3 regions of the Enterobacter sp. E14S genome follow, and region 1 is predicted to be linked to each of the others. Evidence: predicted binding sites of a transcription regulator. Region 1 holds the regulator's gene; each other region holds the start of a gene.
What was found. Region 1 encodes LexA, which represses DNA repair genes until DNA is damaged. Its sites were predicted from a motif close to TNCTGTATGTACATACAGNA; they were not measured.
Positions count from the first base shown of each region.

Region 1 (6,218 bases):
TTGATGGTATCAATCTCGTCCTGCAGATTGTCCTCATCCGTCACCTGTACGCCAACGGACGGCAAAATGACCGTCACATCATCGTCCGGTTTTGCCTTTGCCAGCAACGCGGGGTTGATTAACGCCCCGCTACCATAGCTCCCGGAGGCAGCGCCAGTGCCACCCATTGCGTCGCTACGTGATTCTGTCCAGGTATTGGCTGCTCCCGCCTGATTTGCCATAAACAAGGAAACAGCGATACTAACCACCGAAAATTTAAAATTTTTTTTCACAGTATGCCCGTTATAGTCTGTTATGAAATAACCCCTGTCTGTTATCACCCAAACAGGAACGAACTATTGCTGTGAATAAGTAGTAAAAGACCCGCTATTTCTATCCCTAAGTAAAACTCCCTTACGGCCTGTTATATTTTGTGACGGCCCTCAATATTTATAGAAGAGGAAATTATTTTTTCCCAGGTTTTCCATCATGCGGTCCAAAAAACTGGGGCGGGTGGTCTACCCAGCGATCCTCACGGGTAGCGGCATACACGGGGTTGAGCGGATAGTAGATGCGGTTGTGCTTCTTGTTGGCCTCGCCAACGACCAGTAACCGCACCTCTTCATCCGTGTTGTTGATAAAGGTGTGGCAAATACCGGTTCCGGCAGGAAACCCCACGCTGTCGCCCGGTTCAAGTTTCCATAAATAGCCATTAATCCACGCTTCTGGATGACCTTCGAGCACATAAACGAACTCTTCTTCATCGCTTTCCGCATGCGGATAGGACGTCCTGCGCCCGGGCGGTAAACGCTCGTGATGGATACCAATGCGCCCGAGCCCAAGCTTGCGAGCCAACGGGGCGCCGATAGAAAAACGCTCATCGCTATCTGGATAGGTCGAATCATCCGCGCCTTCAACGTCGCGCCAGTGCCGAATACAGTCAGGTTTTTTCATTGTTTATTTCCCGTTTTGCAATGGGTCAGGTATAGCACAGACTGGCGGATCTCGGCGTTTTTACCAGAACATGATAAAGTGGGGGTTTCCGTCCTATAACATCCGGGGTGCTAAATGGATAAGTCCACAAAAGAGCTGTTAGCGCAGGCCGAAAAGCTGTGCGCGCAACGCAATGTGCGCCTGACTCCGCAGCGCCTTGAAGTATTACGTCTGATGAGCCTGCAGCAGGGTGCCATCAGCGCTTACGATCTGCTCGACCTGCTCCGCGAAAGCGAGCCGCAGGCGAAACCACCGACCGTGTATCGCGCCCTGGATTTCCTGCTGGAACAAGGATTCGTGCATAAAGTTGAGTCCACAAACAGCTATGTGCTATGCCATCTGTTCGATCAGCCCACCCACACATCGGCGATGTTTATCTGTGACCGCTGCGGCGTGGTGAAAGAAGAGGCTGCGGAAGGCGTGGAAGATATTATGCATACGCTGGCAGCGAAAATGGGCTTTGCCCTGCGTCATAACGTGATTGAAGCGCACGGGCTCTGTTCCGCGTGCGTGGAGGTGGAAGCCTGCCGTCATCAGGACGCATGTCAGCACGACCACTCTATCCTGGTGAAGAAAAAGCCGCGTTAGCGGCAAAAGAAAAGGCGGCTCATGGCCGCCCTCAGGGTGTACTTCCTTGTACTTGCGGGTATAGCCCGGTTACCAGCGGTAGTCGTTGCGTTTTTCCCAGTCGCCCACTTCTTTTTCCGCCTGGTCTTTCGCGTAGCCGTAACGCTCCTGAATTTTACCGACAAGCTGATCGCGTTTACCTTCAATGACGGTCATATCGTCATCGGTCAGCTTACCCCACTGTTCTTTCGCTTTACCTTTGAACTGCTTCCAGTTGCCGCCGATTTCGTCTTTATTCATCATCGTGTCCTCTTAGTTAAGCGTCGGGTCGTAACGTCCGTTACGTTCTTTTCTGCTGGACGTGATAATTATTGTAGTTAAGGATTCGGCAGTTGATTTCATATTCGGAATCTTTAACCGTCACGATATATCGTGACGTGAAGGGAACCAGGTATCGTTTTGCCAGTGACGGTGCCAGATAAAAGCCAGGGATATCCCTCTCAGCGAGAGGAAAACGGCCAGGGCCAGCCACAAACCGTGATTACCCAGCCAGGGAAGCGTCAGGAGCGTCAGGCCAAATCCGGCCGCAGCGACCGCCATGCTGTTACGCATTTCCGCTCCGCGCGTCGCACCAATGAACATGCCGTCCAGCAGATAACACCAGACGCCGACCACCGGTAAGATGACTTGCCAGATGAGATAGTGACTCGCCAGCTCGCGCAGCGCAGGGAGAGAGGTAAGCAATGCAACGATTTGCTCACCGAAGCAGGCGTAAACCAGACCAAAGGCCAGCGCCACCAGCCCCGACTGACGGCAGGCAGCCCGCCACACCTCCCGAAGCTGCCCGCTTTCGCGCGCGCCGTACGCCTGCCCGGAATGCGCTTCAACCGCGTAGGCAAATCCGTCCAGCGCATAGGCGGTAAAGGTCAGAAGCGTCATCAATACCGCATTCACCGCAACGATTTCCGGCCCCAGTCGAGCCCCGAAAACCGTCAGCGCGCCGAAGCAGAGCTGAAGAAGAAGCGAGCGCAGCATGATGTCACGGTTGAGCGCCAGCAGCTTACGGATATTGCCGCGCCATGCGGTTTTGAGCAGCGCCAGGGAGATCCCGCGCATGGCCAGCACACGCCGGACCATCCACAAGCCAATGATAAAGGTCCCGTATTCGGCAATCGCCGTCGCCAGCGCCGCGCCCTGCACGTTCATATGCAGACCCATGACCAGCCAGACGTCCAGAACAATGTTGAGCAGATTACCCACCACCAGCAAAATCACGGGCGCGCGGGCGTACTGAACGCCCAGTAGCCACCCCAGCAGAACCAGATTTGCCAGCGAGGCGGGTGCGCTGAGCCAGCGAATTTCAAGGAAACGTCGCGCCTGCGCCAGTACCGCCTCGCTGCCACCGACAACGTGGAGCGCAAGGTCGATAAGAGGCGCACGTAATAAAACGATTAACGCCCCCGCGCCAAGCGCAAGGATCAGCGGCTGGACCAGCGCGCGCGCCAGACGCCGCGGATCTTTAGCACCATAAGCCTGTGCCGTGAGCCCGGTGGTGCTCATGCGCAAAAAGAGCAGCAGCATAAACAGGAAGCTGGTTGCCGTCGCGCCAATCGCCACGCCGCCAAGATAAACAGGTGAATCAAGGTGACCAATAACGGCAGTATCGACCAGACCCAGCAAGGGAACGGTGATATTGGAGAAAATCATCGGCAGAGCAAGACGCCACAATGCCTTATCGGATGCCGTCAGCAGTGACATGAAAAATACCGGGAGTCGAGAATGAAGCAGGCTACAGCGGCGCCATAGCCTGTCAGCAAGAGATTACAGCCATTCACCGTTGCGAATGACCCCAACCGCCAGTCCTTCGATAGAGAAGTTGTGTTCGCGGAGATCGACCACAATCGGAGAGAACTCGTTGTTTTCAGGCAGCAGCTGAACGGTGTTACCCTGTTTTTTCAGACGCTTGACGGTAACTTCATCATCAATGCGCGCGACAACTACCTGGCCGTTACGCACATCCTGCGTTTTGTGCACCGCAAGTAGATCGCCATCAAGAATACCGATGTCTTTCATCGACATACCACTAACGCGCAGCAGGAAATCAGCACTCGGTTTGAACATGCCAGGATCGACCTGGTAATGGCCTTCAATATGCTGCTGTGCCAGTAAAGGCTCACCGGCAGCAACACGGCCTATCAGCGGAATGCCCGTCTCTTCTTCCACCAACAGGCGGATACCGCGTGACGCGCCTGAAACAATCTCAATCACGCCTTTACGCGCCAGCGCTTTCAGGTGTTCTTCGGCAGCATTCGGAGAACGGAAGCCCAGACGCTGCGCGATTTCCGCACGCGTGGGTGGCATACCCGTCTGGCCGATATGATCCCGGATGAGATCAAACACCTCTTGCTGCCTGGTCGTTAACGCTTTCATTCCGCCCCCTGGGTGTATATACAGTTATGCTGTGAGTATATACAGTCAAAGGCGATTTTGGAACCAAAAACTGCACAAAAAACCAGGGACTTAATTATTCCTCGAGGCTCATCGGAAATGTGACCAAAGCAGGGTGACCCAGGTGATAACAGCAGTGATAATCGCCAGCAACACGGCAGCAGAGCCCATGTCTTTTGCGCGGCCAGAAAGCTCGTGGAAATCTGAACCAATGCGATCAACAACGGCCTCAATAGCGCTATTAAGAATTTCCACTATCATCACCAGAAGCACGGAACCGATAAGAAGTACGCGGGTAATAGCATCAACATCAAGGAAACAGGCGATGATCACCGCGATGATAGCGGCGACGCCCTCCTGGCGAAAGGCGGCTTCGTTGATCCACGCGGCACGGAAACCTTTCCATGAATAGCCGGCGGCTTTGATGATACGCGTTAACCCAGTGGTATTATTGGCCATTAAAAGAACCTTTTATGAAAAAAAGCGTCAGTAACAGGAACTGTAGCGCGTTTCGCTACAGCCTGAAGTATGACGGGTAACAACAGAAATTTTGCGCGCTTTCTGTTATCCTTGCGCCGCAATTGCATTATTAACCAGAGGCTTTACATCGTTTATGTCCGGCTGGCCACGAATTTACTACAAATTACTTAATTTACCATTAAGCATCCTGGTAAAAAGCAAGTCTATCCCAGCAGAACCCGCGCTGGAATTAGGGCTCGATACGTCGCGTCCTATTATGTACGTTTTGCCTTATAACTCGAAGGCAGACTTACTGACGCTTCGCGCCCAGTGTCTGGCGCATGACTTACCGGACCCGCTTGAACCGCTTGAAGTTGACGGTACGCTGCTGCCGCGCTACGTGTTCATTCACGGTGGACCGCGCGTGTTTACCTACTACACGCCAAAAGAAGAGTCCATCAAGCTGTTCCACGACTATCTCGACCTGCACCGCAGCAACCCCGATCTGGATGTGCAGATGGTGCCGGTATCGGTGATGTTTGGTCGTCGTCCGGGCCGTGAAAAAGGTGAAGAGAACCCGCCGCTGCGCATGCTTAACGGCATCCAGAAGTTCTTCGCGGTCTCCTGGCTGGGACGCGACAGCTTTGTGCGTTTCTCCCCTTCCGTTTCGCTGCGTCGAATGGCGGACGAGCACGGCACCGACAAGATCATCGCGCAAAAACTGGCGCGCGTGGCGCGTATGCACTTCGCCCGCCAGCGCCTGGCTGCCGTAGGGCCGCGTCTCCCGGCGCGTCAGGATCTGTTCAACAAGCTGTTGGCCTCCAAAGCGATTGCCCGCGCCGTTGAAGACGAAGCGCGCAGCAAGAAAATCTCGCATGAGAAAGCCCAGCAGAACGCCATTGCGCTGATGGAAGAGATTGCAGCGAACTTCTCTTACGAGATGATTCGCCTGTCCGATCGTATTCTCGGCTTTACCTGGAACCGCCTGTATCAGGGCATCAACGTTCATAATGCCGAACGTGTGCGTCAGCTGGCGCATGATGGCCATGAGATTGTCTATGTTCCCTGCCACCGCAGCCACATGGACTACCTGCTTCTTTCCTACGTGCTCTATCACCAGGGTCTGGTACCGCCGCACATTGCTGCCGGTATCAACCTGAATTTCTGGCCAGCAGGTCCGATTTTCCGCCGCCTGGGCGCGTTCTTTATCCGTCGTACTTTCAAGGGCAATAAGCTCTACTCCACCGTGTTCCGCGAATATCTGGGCGAGCTGTTCAGCCGCGGCTATTCCGTTGAATACTTCGTGGAGGGCGGTCGTTCCCGTACCGGACGTCTGCTCGATCCGAAGACCGGCACGCTGTCGATGACCATTCAGGCGATGCTGCGCGGAGGAACCCGTCCAATCACGCTGGTGCCAATCTACATTGGCTATGAGCACGTGATGGAAGTGGGCACGTACGCCAAAGAGCTGCGCGGTGCGACCAAAGAGAAAGAGAGCCTGCCGCAGATGCTGCGCGGTTTGAGCAAGCTACGCAATCTCGGTCAGGGCTACGTGAACTTCGGCGAACCGATGCCGCTAATGACGTATCTGAACCATCACGTTCCCGAGTGGCGCGAGTCCATCGATCCTATCGAAGCGATTCGTCCGGCCTGGCTGACGCCAACGGTCAACGGCATCGCGTCCGAGCTGATGGTGCGTATTAACAACGCCGGTGCGGCTAACGCCATGAACCTGTGCTGTACGGCGCTTCTGGCTTCGCGTCAGCGCTCGC
Region 1 covers NZ_JBVODQ010000012.1:70,240-76,457, forward strand. The annotation lists gene ACZ6J2_RS19410 (conjugal transfer protein TraF) at 1-272, opposite strand, end outside; gene ACZ6J2_RS19415 (cupin domain-containing protein) at 445-933, opposite strand; gene zur (zinc uptake transcriptional repressor Zur) at 1,048-1,560, shown strand; gene ACZ6J2_RS19425 (CsbD family protein) at 1,630-1,839, opposite strand; gene dinF (MATE family efflux transporter DinF) at 1,960-3,297, opposite strand; gene lexA (transcriptional repressor LexA) at 3,361-3,969, opposite strand; gene ACZ6J2_RS19440 (diacylglycerol kinase) at 4,078-4,446, opposite strand; gene plsB (glycerol-3-phosphate 1-O-acyltransferase PlsB) at 4,601-6,218, shown strand, end outside.

Region 2 (6,218 bases), on a different contig from region 1:
CGCGGACGCGCGAGGAGGTGGATAGCGAACAGCTGGATAACTTCCTGACGCTGGATTTTCTTGACGTGCTTCCCCTGGAAGAACAGCTGGCGTTCCAGCGCGAAGGGGTACAGCAGGGCGTTATCGATAAGCTGCGCTCGGGGAAATATGCCCGCCAGGCCAGCTTAAACCTCCTGCGCCAGCCCGCCGAACGCTGCCGTCAGATGCTCTATTCTTTTATTCGCCAGGCCGGACGAGACGGGTTACGCAATCTGATTATCATTCACGGGAAAGGGCGCGAGCAGAACTCGCATCCCAATGTGGTGCGCAGTTATCTTGCGCGCTGGTTAACCGAGTTCGAGGAAGTGCAGGCCTTCTGCGTGGCGCTGCCGCATCACGGCGGCAGCGGGGCATGTTATGTTTCACTGCGAAAATCGGATGAAGCAAAACAGGAAAACTGGGAGCGGCACGCCAAGCGCAGCCGCTAGCGGGCGATCTCCCCGCCCGCCGGTGACTCAGAACGTTTCCCAGTTGCTGTCGGTAGAGGCGGTAGTCGTCGCCGGGCGCAGCAGCTGTGGCGTTTTCAGATTGGCCGGGCGCGGGGCGACCGCTTTTTCTTTGCCGTTCAGACGAAACGCGGCTACCGCCTGGCGCAGCTGCTCGGACTGATCTTCCAGTGCCGCAGCCGCCGTGGCGGACTCCTGCACCAGCGCGGCGTTTTGCTGCGTCACGCTGTCCATCTGCGAAACGGCCAGGCTCACCTGCTCAATACCGCGGCTCTGCTCGTCAGAGGCAGATGAAATCTCACCCATAATATCGGTCACGCGGGTCACGGCGGCGACAATTTCCTTCATGGTGGTGCCAGCCTCGCTGACCTGCTCAGAACCGGTATTCACCCGGCTGACGGAGTTCTCGATAAGCCCTTTGATCTCTTTCGCCGCCTGCGCGCTGCGGCTCGCCAGCGTACGGACTTCACCTGCAACAACCGCAAAACCACGGCCCTGTTCCCCGGCGCGTGCCGCTTCCACCGCTGCGTTAAGCGCCAGAATGTTGGTCTGGAACGCGATGCTGTCGATCACGCCGGTAATATGCGCAATTTGCTGTGAACTGTCGGCGATTTCGTTCATGGTGCGAACCACGTTATCCACGACGTGACCGCCGCGCGCGGCCGTTTCAGAGGCGTTTTTCGCCAGCAGCGTGGCCTGACGGGCGTTATCGGAGTTCTGTTTAACCGTCGCGGTCAGCTCTTCCATGCTGGCGGCGGTCTCTTCGAGCGAGGCGGCCTGCTGCTCGGTGCGGGCGGAAAGATCGTTGCTCCCTGCGGCAATTTCGCCTGCGCCGGTGTAGATGGAATCCGTACTTCCCCGTACGGCGCTGACGGTGGTCACCAGCGACTGCTGCATCTCATGCAGGCCCGCGGCCAGCTGGCCCATCTCATTGCGACCGGAGATAGCGATCTCCTGCGTCAGGTCGCCCCCTGCAATGGCGCGAATATGGTCCATAATGGAGTGGAGGGGTTTTAACAGAAGATGTTGTAAACCCTGCCAGATGACCACCAGAACCGCGATAACGGCCAGCAGAATAGCCGCCAGCGTCCACTGCATCTGCGTGAAGCTGCTCTGGTTCTCTTCGGTTGCGGCCTTCAGCAGGGTATTGTTTTCGGCGCGCCAGCGGTTATAGACCGCTTCCATCTCGTCCTGCGCCTGCTGCGCGTCCAGATCGCCATAGGCCTGGTAGTTGTCGGCACGTAGATACTCAATCGATAAGCGCATCACTTCGTGCATCTGGTTCCAGGATTTCTGCATCTCGTCGGTTAATGTCGCCTCCTGGCCGTTAACCTGCGGCAGCTTCTGCCACTCTTTGTTATAGGCTTCGGCTTTTGCCAGCGAGTCGGCTGCGGTGCCAAGCAGTTTATTGATCGCCGCAAGGGAAGCCGGGTCGCGCTGGTTTTTCAGGTAGCGGATCGCCACCCGGGTGACGGTGACGCGCGTTTTCACCAGCGTGTTCACGCTGTCGCTCAGGCTTTCCTGCTGGGCATTGAGCACGCCGGAATTCTGGAAGTTATGGCGATCGTTGCTGACGGCAGAGTAGAACAACCCTCCCGTGACAACTTGCAGCAGACAGAATATGGTGAGGGCAAAGATAATACCGGTAATCACGTGCAAATTTTTCAGCATAGCGGTCGTCCGTTAGAAAGGATGCAGAGGTACACCAATACTATCGTCGTATAGAATTTAAACTTTAATTTAACTCGCGCTTAACTAAGGGCTCCGGTGAGGAACCTGTTGTAAATCCGGATCATTTTTATGAGGAAGGTTAACATGAGCAGCATTGATAAAAGCGGGACGTACGCGCTCGGGACGCGAACGGTAAAACGACTGGGCTACGGTGCGATGCAGCTCGCCGGGCCGGGCGTCTTTGGTCCACCGAAGGATAAGCAGGCCGCGCTGGACGTGCTGCGCGAAGCGGTGGCGGCGGGGGTGAACCACATTGATACCAGTGATTTTTATGGTCCCCATGTCACTAACCAGCTGATCCGCGAGGCGCTTCACCCTTACCGGGACGATCTGACGCTTGTCACCAAGATTGGCGCCCGTCGCAACGACAAAGGTGCCTGGCTGCCGGCCTTTTCCGCGCAGGAACTGACTCAGGCGGTGCATGACAACCTGCGTAATCTGCAGCTGGACGTGCTGGACGTGGTGAATCTGCGGATCATGTTTAGCGCGCACGGGCCGGCGGAAGGGTCGATTGCTGAACCGCTCTCCACCCTGGCCGAATTACAGCAGCAGGGTCTGGTGCGTCATATTGGCCTGAGCAACGTCACGGCCACCCAGGTTGCGGAAGCACAGAAGATGGTCCCGGTGGTGTGCGTGCAGAACATGTACAACATTGTGAACCGGGGTGACGACGCGCTGGTGGATCTGCTGGCGCAGCAGGGGATCGCGTATGTGCCGTTCTTCCCATTGGGAGGCTTTACGCCACTGCAATCTTCCGGGCTGAAGACCGTCGCGGATTCACTGGGCGCCACGCCAATGCAGGTTGCGCTGGCATGGCTGCTGCAGCGTTCCCCGAATATTCTGCTGATCCCAGGCACATCTTCCGTGGCGCATTTACGGCAAAACCTCGCGGCGGGGGAGCTGCGGTTGCCGCCTGAAGCACTGGAAACGCTGAATTCGCTGAGGGATTAAAGGTAACACGCGCAAAGCCTGGAGGGTGCTTCCGGCTTTGCGCGCTTAGGCTCCTGTCTGACTTTTCTGCCTGTGCAGCGCTAACGCTTCCGCCACAATCTCCTGCTTGCTCTTACGCGTCTCAAAGGCGGTGGTTCTGATGTACTCCATCAGATCGGGATCGATGCGGGCGCTCAACATCCTGAGATCGGCCTCCTTTGCCAGACCGCGTGCAACACGCTTGTCTGGATAGTCACGGGCTGGCATTGAAAATATTCTCCAGTAAGTCTTGTTAATTCGCTCGGTAAAATATGCTTTTATCTGATTCAAAAGTCAATGTGTAGTTATTGCATAGTGATGTTATTTTTTTATAAGTCATAAACTAGATGACTTTTATATGACTTTTGCTGTCAGGCCTGTTAACGGCGGGCAACGTTGCTAAATTAAAACCGCTCAAACTTCAACGCGTTTGGGTTCGCCTTTGGAAATGACCTTGATCCTTGTCCATAATCCGTAATACTGTATTTATATACAGCATCTGGCGAGAAAGGCATTATGGACACTCTCTTTTCTTATCACCCAAAACAAGACATTGAATTACCTTTGTATTTAGAACGCGTTGCCTGTGGTTTTCCCAGCCCGGCGCAGGATTATGTGGAGGATCGGCTCGATCTTAACCGACTGGCAGTAAGACACCCCAGTGCGACCTATTTTATCAAGGTGAGTGGAGACTCCATGATTGGGGCGGGGATCGGCGACGGCGATCTGCTGGTGGTCGATCGTTCGTTAAATGCCGAACACGGGGATATCGTCGTGGCGTCGGTCGCCGGTGAGTTTACGGTGAAAGAGCTACAGACCCGCCCGGTTCTGAGACTTCTGCCGCATAATGCCCGCTATCAGCCAATTACCTTTCAGTCTGAAGAGGAGCTGCAGATCTTCGGCGTCGTCACCCACACGCTCAAAACGCATAAACATGTTCGCGCTGGTTGATGTAAATAGCTTTTACGCCTCCTGCGAGCGGGTCTTCCGCCCCGATCTGCAGGGGAAACCCATTGTGGTGGTGTCTAATAACGACGGCTGCATTATTTCGCTGTCGCGGGAGGCAAAGCAGTTCGGCATAAAAATGGGTGAGCCGTATTTTAAATTCAAAGAAAAGCTATACCCGTCAAAAGTTTACGTCTTTAGCTCGAACTATGCGCTGTATGCCGATCTCAGCAGTCGGGTCATGCAGACGCTGACCGATCTCGCCCCGGCAATCGAGATTTACTCCATTGATGAGGCGTTCGTGAACGTTTCAGGGGTCAGCCACTGCCTGTCGCTGGAAGCGTTCGGTCACCAGATGCGCACAGAGGTCTTTAAAAATACGGGCCTAACCGTTGGCGTCGGTATTGCTCCGACCAAAACGCTGGCGAAGCTGGCCAACTATGCGGCGAAACGGTGGTCCGGCACTGGCGGCGTGGTCGATCTCTCAGGCCGCGAGCGGCAGCGTAAGCTGCTGGAAAAGGTTCCGGTAGAGGAGGTGTGGGGAGTAGGGCGGCGCATCACGAAAAAGCTCAACGCTATGGGGATCACCACGGCGCTGGAGCTGGCGGAAGCGTCGTCCTGGGTCATCCGCAAACATTTCAACGTGGTACTGGAACGTACGGCCCGCGAGCTGCGCGGTGAGCCCTGTCTTGATCTGGAGGAGTTCACCCCCACTAAGCAGCAAATCATCTGTAGCCGTTCGTTTGGACACCGTATTACCCAATATGAAGAGATGCACCAGGCCATTTGCGCCTATGCGGAACGTGCTGCGGAAAAACTGCGCGGCGAGCATCAATACTGTCGTTTTATCAGCGTATTTGTGCGCACCAGCCCGCACGCGGATAACGAAATTTATTACGGCAATCAGGCTTCTGTCACCCTGATGACGCCCACCAATGACTCGCGCGATATCATCCGCGCCGCCACGGAGGCGCTGGGGCGCATATGGCTCGACGGCTATCGCTATATGAAAGCCGGGGTCATGCTGGCGGACTTTTTCAGCAGCGGCGTCGCCCAGCTTAATTTGTTTGACGATAATCGTCTGCGCGCCAACAGCGCGGCGCTGATGGAGATGATGGACAGCGTAAATCATTCCGGTAAAGGGAAGATATGGTTCGCCGGGCAGGGTATCGAGAAATCCTGGGCGATGAAGCGTGAGATGCTGTCACCGGCCTATACGACGCGGTACGCCGATTTGCCGGTGGCGAAGTAGAGGATGGTTGCGTTATTTCTTTTGCACCAACCAGGTTGCCGCAGCCGCCAGCGCGCCGATCAGCGGCATTTCGCCCGCACCGGCCAGGAAGTTATGGCGATCGATCTCGTTATTTTTACGGATATCGGCAAGGCGGGTAAGCGCCTCTTTTTCATCCGCGGCGCCAATCTCCTCAAACTGTTTTTCAAACCCCTGAGCGATGAGCTGAGCGGCCGCATCGGTGTTTGCGCTCTCGATCGCAATCAGGTTCGGGCCTTTTTGGAAAAAACGGTAATCCGGCATACGTGCTCCAGAAAGAGGGGATACGGTAAAAACACTCTATTCCTGGCGGTTAAAAAATGCACGTGATTTCCGGGGGAACAATCAGTTTTTCTTGAGTATTTCAGGCAGTAACTGCTCGATCACGCTGACGACCTTTCTGACGCGCTGCGGAATAAAGCGGGCGTCAGGATAGATGGCATAGAGGAAGCGATCGGGTAACCGCCAGTCGGGCAGCACCGGTACCAGCGTGCCCGCCTGCAGCGCCCTGGCCACGAGCGGTCGCTGCATGCCGCCGATACCGATGCCGGATTCCAGCGCCTGCAGCAGCGCGTCGCTGGTGTTGGCACGGAAAACGGTATGCACGTTGATCTCGACCGTTTCCTCGTCGGCAATCAGGCGCAGGGGGGCATCCAGGGGAATACCGCTGAACCGTACGTGTGGCAGCGTGGTCAGCTCGCTGACGGCGTGTACCGCCTGAAAACCGGGAGCGGCAAAAAGCGCGGCTTCAATACGCGCCAGCACGCGAGCCGCGTGCGCCTGCGGAGGCTCACTGCCCAGCCGTATCGCGACATCCA
Region 2 covers NZ_JBVODQ010000001.1:239,855-246,072, forward strand. The annotation lists gene smrA (DNA endonuclease SmrA) at 1-467, shown strand, start outside; gene tcp (methyl-accepting chemotaxis citrate transducer) at 495-2,156, opposite strand; gene ACZ6J2_RS01215 (aldo/keto reductase family oxidoreductase) at 2,301-3,167, shown strand; gene ACZ6J2_RS01220 (hypothetical protein) at 3,213-3,413, opposite strand; gene umuD (translesion error-prone DNA polymerase V autoproteolytic subunit) at 3,702-4,136, shown strand; gene umuC (translesion error-prone DNA polymerase V subunit UmuC) at 4,120-5,382, shown strand; gene ACZ6J2_RS01235 (hypothetical protein) at 5,395-5,664, opposite strand; gene ACZ6J2_RS01240 (LysR family transcriptional regulator) at 5,746-6,218, opposite strand, start outside.
Region 2: the regulator LexA is predicted to act here: its motif matches at 3,664-3,683, upstream of umuD (translesion error-prone DNA polymerase V autoproteolytic subunit).

Region 3 (6,218 bases), on a different contig from region 1:
TTCATCGTACTGACGTAGCTCGCGCTGCTGGACGACCAGCACGCCGAGCAGCTGGCGACGCTGGATAATCGGCACGCCAAGGAAAGCGCGGAAGCGCTCTTCTTTTACGGAAGGGATGTATTTAAAGCTGGGGTGTTTTTGCGCGTCAGCAAGGTTGATGGGTTCAGCCAGCCGCCCAACCAGGCCCACGATACCTTCATCAAATGCGAGCGTGACGGTGCGTCCACGTGGTTTTTTCAAACCACGGGTCGCCATCAGGTAATAGCAGCGCCGATCGTGGTCGGCCAGATACACCGAACAGACCTCGGTCTCCATCGCAAGACAGATGTCAGTGACCAGAATATTCAGCGCCTCGTTCAGACGCGGAGCACTGGCCACCTTCTCGACTATTTCTCGCAAGCGGGTGAGCATGATTTGCGTAGCTTAACCTCTTTTACGTCGCCAGGCAGGTGCGCTTTGCGGCTTAGGCGGGATCTCCTGAAGCTGCATTACCACACTTGCAAACTCTTTCATCACCCTACGGTAAACATCGCGTTTAAATGACACGACCTGACGAACAGGATACCAATAGCTCACCCAGCGCCAGCCATCGAACTCCGGCGTACTGCTGGTTTGCATATTGATGTCTGAATCGTTGCCCACCAACTGCAACAGAAACCACTTCTGTTTCTGGCCGATACAAACCGGCTTTGTGTCCCAACGCACCAAACGTTTCGGTAACTTGTAACGCAACCAGTTGCGGGTCGAAGCCAGGATGCGAACATCTTTACGGCTTAAACCGACCTCTTCAAAAAGCTCCCGGTACATCGCTTGTTCTGGGGACTCTCCCGGATTGATCCCGCCTTGAGGGAACTGCCAGGAGTGCTGACCATATCGCCGGGCCCACATTACCTGACCCTGACGATTACAAATTACTATTCCTACGTTCGGGCGGTAGCCATCGTCATCAATCACCGGACTACCCCAAACTAAACCTTATATATGAATGATTGTTTCACACTACAGGGAGGCGGTAAACCACTCTCTTACAGGGCTGCAACCTAATAACATTTGAATAACTCACAAATAAATGCTGAGTTATAAACAGATGAGAGGCAGTGAAGGGAATTTTATTCACCTTTTCTGTGGATATAGTTGTGAAGAAGTGTCTGATTACCGATGAACAACCTCAAACGATGCAGTTTCCCCCTTTTCACCTGAATTAAATAATGCAATTATTTTCATACAGTTAAATGTATTTTCATGAGCATAAAACAGAATATCGTGACGATCGTCACATCAGGGATCGTCGTGCTGATGAAAGATCGAACAGCGTCGGTTTTATCCACAGATTGTGCCAATAAGTTAGTCAAAATTTGTTTGAAAATTCGATTTTCATCGCACGTCAAGGCTGTAAATTGAAACAGTAGTCAGGGTTATGCCCAGTTATCCCATTTTTCTGTGGATAACATGGTGTAAGATCCTGTTCATTGTCAGTGACCAGATTTGAACAACCGGTTTTTTGAGTCTGGTGAAACGATTTCAAACCAATAAAAAAACCTATAAATCATAGACATGGAATATTGGTACAGAAATAGTTAAACTCTATCCACAGGGGAGAATTTCTTCGTTTATTTTTTAATCAAAAGGTTACCTTCATGCATCCGCTTACACCCTTGCTCTCGCCGCCGTCCAGCGAGGGCCAGTTGCTACAGCAGGCACAGCGTCTTGCAGGCTTTTCGCTTGGCGAGCTGGCGGCAATGGCAGGGCTTCAGATCCCGAAGGATCTGAAACGGGATAAAGGCTGGATCGGCATGCTGCTTGAGCTGTGGCTGGGTGCCAGCGCAGGGAGCAAACCCGAGCAGGATTTTGCAGCGCTTGGCGTGGAGTTAAAAACCATCCCGATAGACAGCCAGGGCAAGCCTCTTGAGACCACCTTCGTCTGCGTTGCGCCACTAACCGGCAACACCGGCGTGACGTGGGAAACCAGCCACGTTCGCCACAAGCTGAAGCGCGTGTTGTGGGTACCGGTCGAAGGTGAACGTCAGATCCCCCTGGCTGACCGTCGCGTTGGCGCGCCGCTGCTCTGGAGCCCGAACGACGATGAGGAGCAACAGCTGCGTCTGGACTGGGAGGAGCTGATGGACATGATTGTGCTTGGGCAGGTAGAGCGCATCACCGCCCGACACGGAGAAGTTTTACAATTGCGCCCGAAAGCGGCCAACAGCAAAGCGCTTACCGAGGCAATCGGCGCGAAGGGTGAGCCGATACTGACGTTACCGCGCGGTTTTTATCTCAAAAAGAATTTCACCGGCGCACTCCTTGCCCGTCATTTCCTGTTAAAAACATAGTTTTTTACTTATTTTGCGAGCTCTCAAACATAATCGACTGCTTTTTAAGATTTTACCGCTTCCTCAAGTCGCCATATCGGGTTAATACTAGATTATGATTTGATACGCGCCAGATGAGGACGATAACGATGAAAAAATGGGCAGTGTTAGTTTCAGCAGTCGGTTTAGCGTTTGCCGTATCGGGCTGTAGCAGCGATTACGTCATGGCGACAAAAGATGGTCGAATGATCCTGACCGACGGCAAACCCGAAGTCGACGATGATACCGGTCTGGTCAGCTACCGCGACCAGGAAGGCAATAAAATGCAGATCAATCGCGACGAAGTATCGCAAATTATCGAGCGATAAACAGATAAAGGTCAGTCGCTTACTGGCCTTTTTGATTTTTTTCTTCCCCTTTTGCTTCCCCTCTGCCATGTTTATATTCCTTTGTCGGGCACGCCCTGACGCGGTCTATAAGTCTACTGAGGAAGCCGGCTATGCATTATCACCGTATCCCCCACAGCGCTCTGGAAATAAGCCAACTGGGGTTGGGCACGATGACATTTGGTGAACAAAACAGCGAAGCCGATGCCCATGCACAACTCGATTACGCCGTCAGCCAGGGGATTAACCTGATTGATGTCGCAGAGATGTACCCTGTTCCGCCACGTCCGGAAACGCAGGGACTTACCGAAACCTACGTCGGTAACTGGCTGGCAAAACGCGGCAACCGTGAAAAGCTGGTGATTGCCTCAAAAGTCAGTGGTCCTGCGCGCAACAACGATACCGGGATCCGCCCGAATCAGATCCTCGATCGCAAGAATATCCGCGCCGCACTGGACGCCAGCCTGAAGCGCCTGCAAACCGACTATCTCGACCTGTATCAGGTGCACTGGCCGCAGCGTCCAACCAACTGCTTTGGTAAGCTCGGCTACAGCTGGAATGAGAGCGCCCCCGCCGTAACGCTGCTGGAAACGCTGGAAGCGCTGACCGAGTGCCAGCGCGCGGGAAAAATCCGCTACATTGGAGTCTCTAACGAAACGGCCTTTGGCGTAATGCGCTATCTGCACCTGGCGGATAAACACGATTTGCCGCGTATCGTTACCATTCAGAACCCGTACAGCCTGCTTAACCGTAGCTATGAAGTGGGTCTGGCCGAAGTGACGCAATATGAAGAAGTGGAACTGCTCGCCTATTCCTGTCTCGGCTTTGGCACGCTGACGGGGAAATACCTGAACGGCGCGAAACCGGCCGGGGCGAGAAATACCCTCTTTAGCCGCTTTACCCGCTACAGCGGCGAGCAGACGCAGAAAGCCGTTGCCGCCTATGTGGATATCGCAAAGCGTCACGGTCTAGACCCTGCACAGATGGCGCTGGCCTTCGTGCGTCGTCAGCCGTTTGTTGCCAGCACCCTGCTGGGCGCAACCACGATGGAACAGCTGAAAACCAATATTGAGAGTTTCCATCTGAACCTGAGTGAAGAGGTGTTAGCGGAGATTGAAGCGGTTCATCAGGTATACACATACCCGGCACCGTAATAAAAGCAAAACGGCAACGCAGGTTGCCGTTTTTGGGTTTGCTCCCTCTCCCGGTGGGAGAAGGCCGGGTTGAGGGCATCAGGCCGCACTTATCAACGCCGACGCTGCCAGATCCACAATCCCGCAATCGCCAGCGCAAACAGCCCGCCAAACCCGACGCCAATCCCCACCACCGGCACACCCACTTTTACCGCCAGCGAGTAGAGCCCCAGCATTAACAGCATCGCCAGGTTTTCACCCAGGTTTTGTACCGCGATGGCGTTCCCCGCCCCGACGGTCTGCTTGCCACGCTCCTGCAGCAACGCGTTCAGCGGTACCACGAAGAAACCGCCCAGAATACCAATCAGGATGAGGAGGACATACGCAGGCAATAATGCATGCTGCAGCGAGAAAATCAGCACCACGACGCCAATCAGGATCCCTGCGGGCATGCAGCGTGCTACCGTCTCGAGCGTCACCAACTTCGCCGCCGCGCCTGCCCCAACCACAATCCCGATGGCCACCATCGCGTTAAGATAGGTCGGCGTCGCGTTGTCGGTAATTCCCAGCGCCACCGGCACCCACAGCACCAGCAGGAAGCGCAGCGTGACGCCCGCGCCCCAGAACATGCTGGTCCCCATCAATGAGAAACGCGTTTCACCGTTACGCCACAGCACGCGACAGGCGGTAAAGAAACTGCCGGTCATCGGTTTAAAGCGCCAGGATTGCCCCGGACGAGCCACCGGCAGTTTGGGAATAAACAGGTTCGCCACGACCGCGCCGCCATACACCACCGCGCAGATGCCCAGTGCCGCCAGGACATGCCAGTCGGCCAGTACGCCGCCCGCGACGGATCCGAGCAGGATTGCGGCAATGGTTGACGACTCCATCAGGCCGTTGGCTTTCACCAGCTTATCGCCCGTGGTCAGCTCTCCGAGAATGCCATACTTCGCCGGGGAGTAGGCGGCAGCGCCAATGCCCACCAGCGTGTAGCCAATAAACGGGTTGAAGCCAAAGCAAATGCTGGCGGCACCCAGCAGCTTGAGGCCGTTGGCAAACATCATCACCCGGCCTTTCGGGAAACTGTCCGCCACCTGCCCGACGAACGGAGCAAAGATAATGTAAGCGCCCACAAACACCATCTGCAGGATCGGCTGGCTCCAGTCGGGGTAAAACTCGGCCTTCAGCAGCGCCAGCGTTGCAAACAGCAGCGCGTTATCACCAAACGCAGAGAGAAACTGCGCGGCGATGACGGCCATCATGCCTTTCGACCTGAGCGATGTGTTAGTGTGTACTGACTCACGCATTTTGCTGTTCCGCCTCTTCAACCATGCCTTTCAGGGTCACGAAATCGGGCTTCCCGCTACCCAGCACCGGGAGCTGCTTCAGGTAGCGAATATCGCGCGGCACGGCCAGTTCAGGAATACCGTGTTCACGCGCATAGCTCAGTAACCTGTCGCGCTTAAGCTCAGCGTCGGTCGTAAACAGCACCAGCGCCTCGCCTTTGCTGGCATCGCTCTTCACTACCGTTGCGTGCATCTTATCCGCGGACACGGCCGTCGCCAGTTGCTCAACCATTTCCAGAGAGACCATTTCACCGGCGATTTTGGCGAAGCGCTTCGCCCGTCCCTGAATCTGTACAAAGCCTTGTTCATCAAAACGGACAATATCACCGGTGTCGTACCAGCCGGTTTCAACCTCGCCGTTGACGTTTTCCGCCGTCGGCACCTCAAGCACGCCTGGGTTTTCCACGCGCAGATAACCGTTCATCACGTTTGGCCCTTTCAGCTGCAGACGGCCACCGTCTTCAATGCCCGGCACGGCCAGCAGACGCGCGTCCATCCCCGGCAGAATTCGGCCCACCGTGCCCGGCTTCGCCGCCATCGGTACGTTAATCGAGACCACGGGAGCACACTCGGTAACGCCATAACCTTCGAGAATGCGCAGGCCAAACTTGTCCTGCCAGATCTGACGCGTGCTCTCCTGCAGTTTTTCCGCACCGGCCACCACATACCGCACGCGATAGAAATCGTACGGATTAGCAAAACGCGCATAGTTGCCGAGGAACGTTGAGGTGCCGAACAGGACGGTACAGTTACGGTCATACACCAGCTCCGGCACAATCCGGTAATGCAGCGGGCTTGGATAAAGGAACACTTCTGCGCCGGTCAGCAGCGGCGTAAACAGCCCCACCGTCAGGCCAAAGGAGTGGAACAGCGGCAGCGCCGACATAAAACGGTCATCCGCGGTAAAGTCGGCAATGCTTTTAATTTGCTCAACGTTCGCCAGAATGCTCTTGTGGCTGTGGACGACGCCTTTCGGGTTGCCCTCCGAACCCGACGTGAAGAGGATAATCGAGTCATCTTCCGGCTGCTGTTTGACCTGCGCCA
Region 3 covers NZ_JBVODQ010000016.1:20,466-26,683, forward strand. The annotation lists gene ptsP (phosphoenolpyruvate--protein phosphotransferase) at 1-411, opposite strand, end outside; gene rppH (RNA pyrophosphohydrolase) at 424-954, opposite strand; gene mutH (DNA mismatch repair endonuclease MutH) at 1,638-2,330, shown strand; gene ACZ6J2_RS21180 (YgdI/YgdR family lipoprotein) at 2,459-2,677, shown strand; gene ACZ6J2_RS21185 (NADP(H)-dependent aldo-keto reductase) at 2,809-3,849, shown strand; gene lplT (lysophospholipid transporter LplT) at 3,942-5,135, opposite strand; gene aas (bifunctional acyl-ACP--phospholipid O-acyltransferase/long-chain-fatty-acid--ACP ligase) at 5,128-6,218, opposite strand, start outside.
Region 3: the regulator LexA is predicted to act here: its motif matches at 1,389-1,408, upstream of mutH (DNA mismatch repair endonuclease MutH).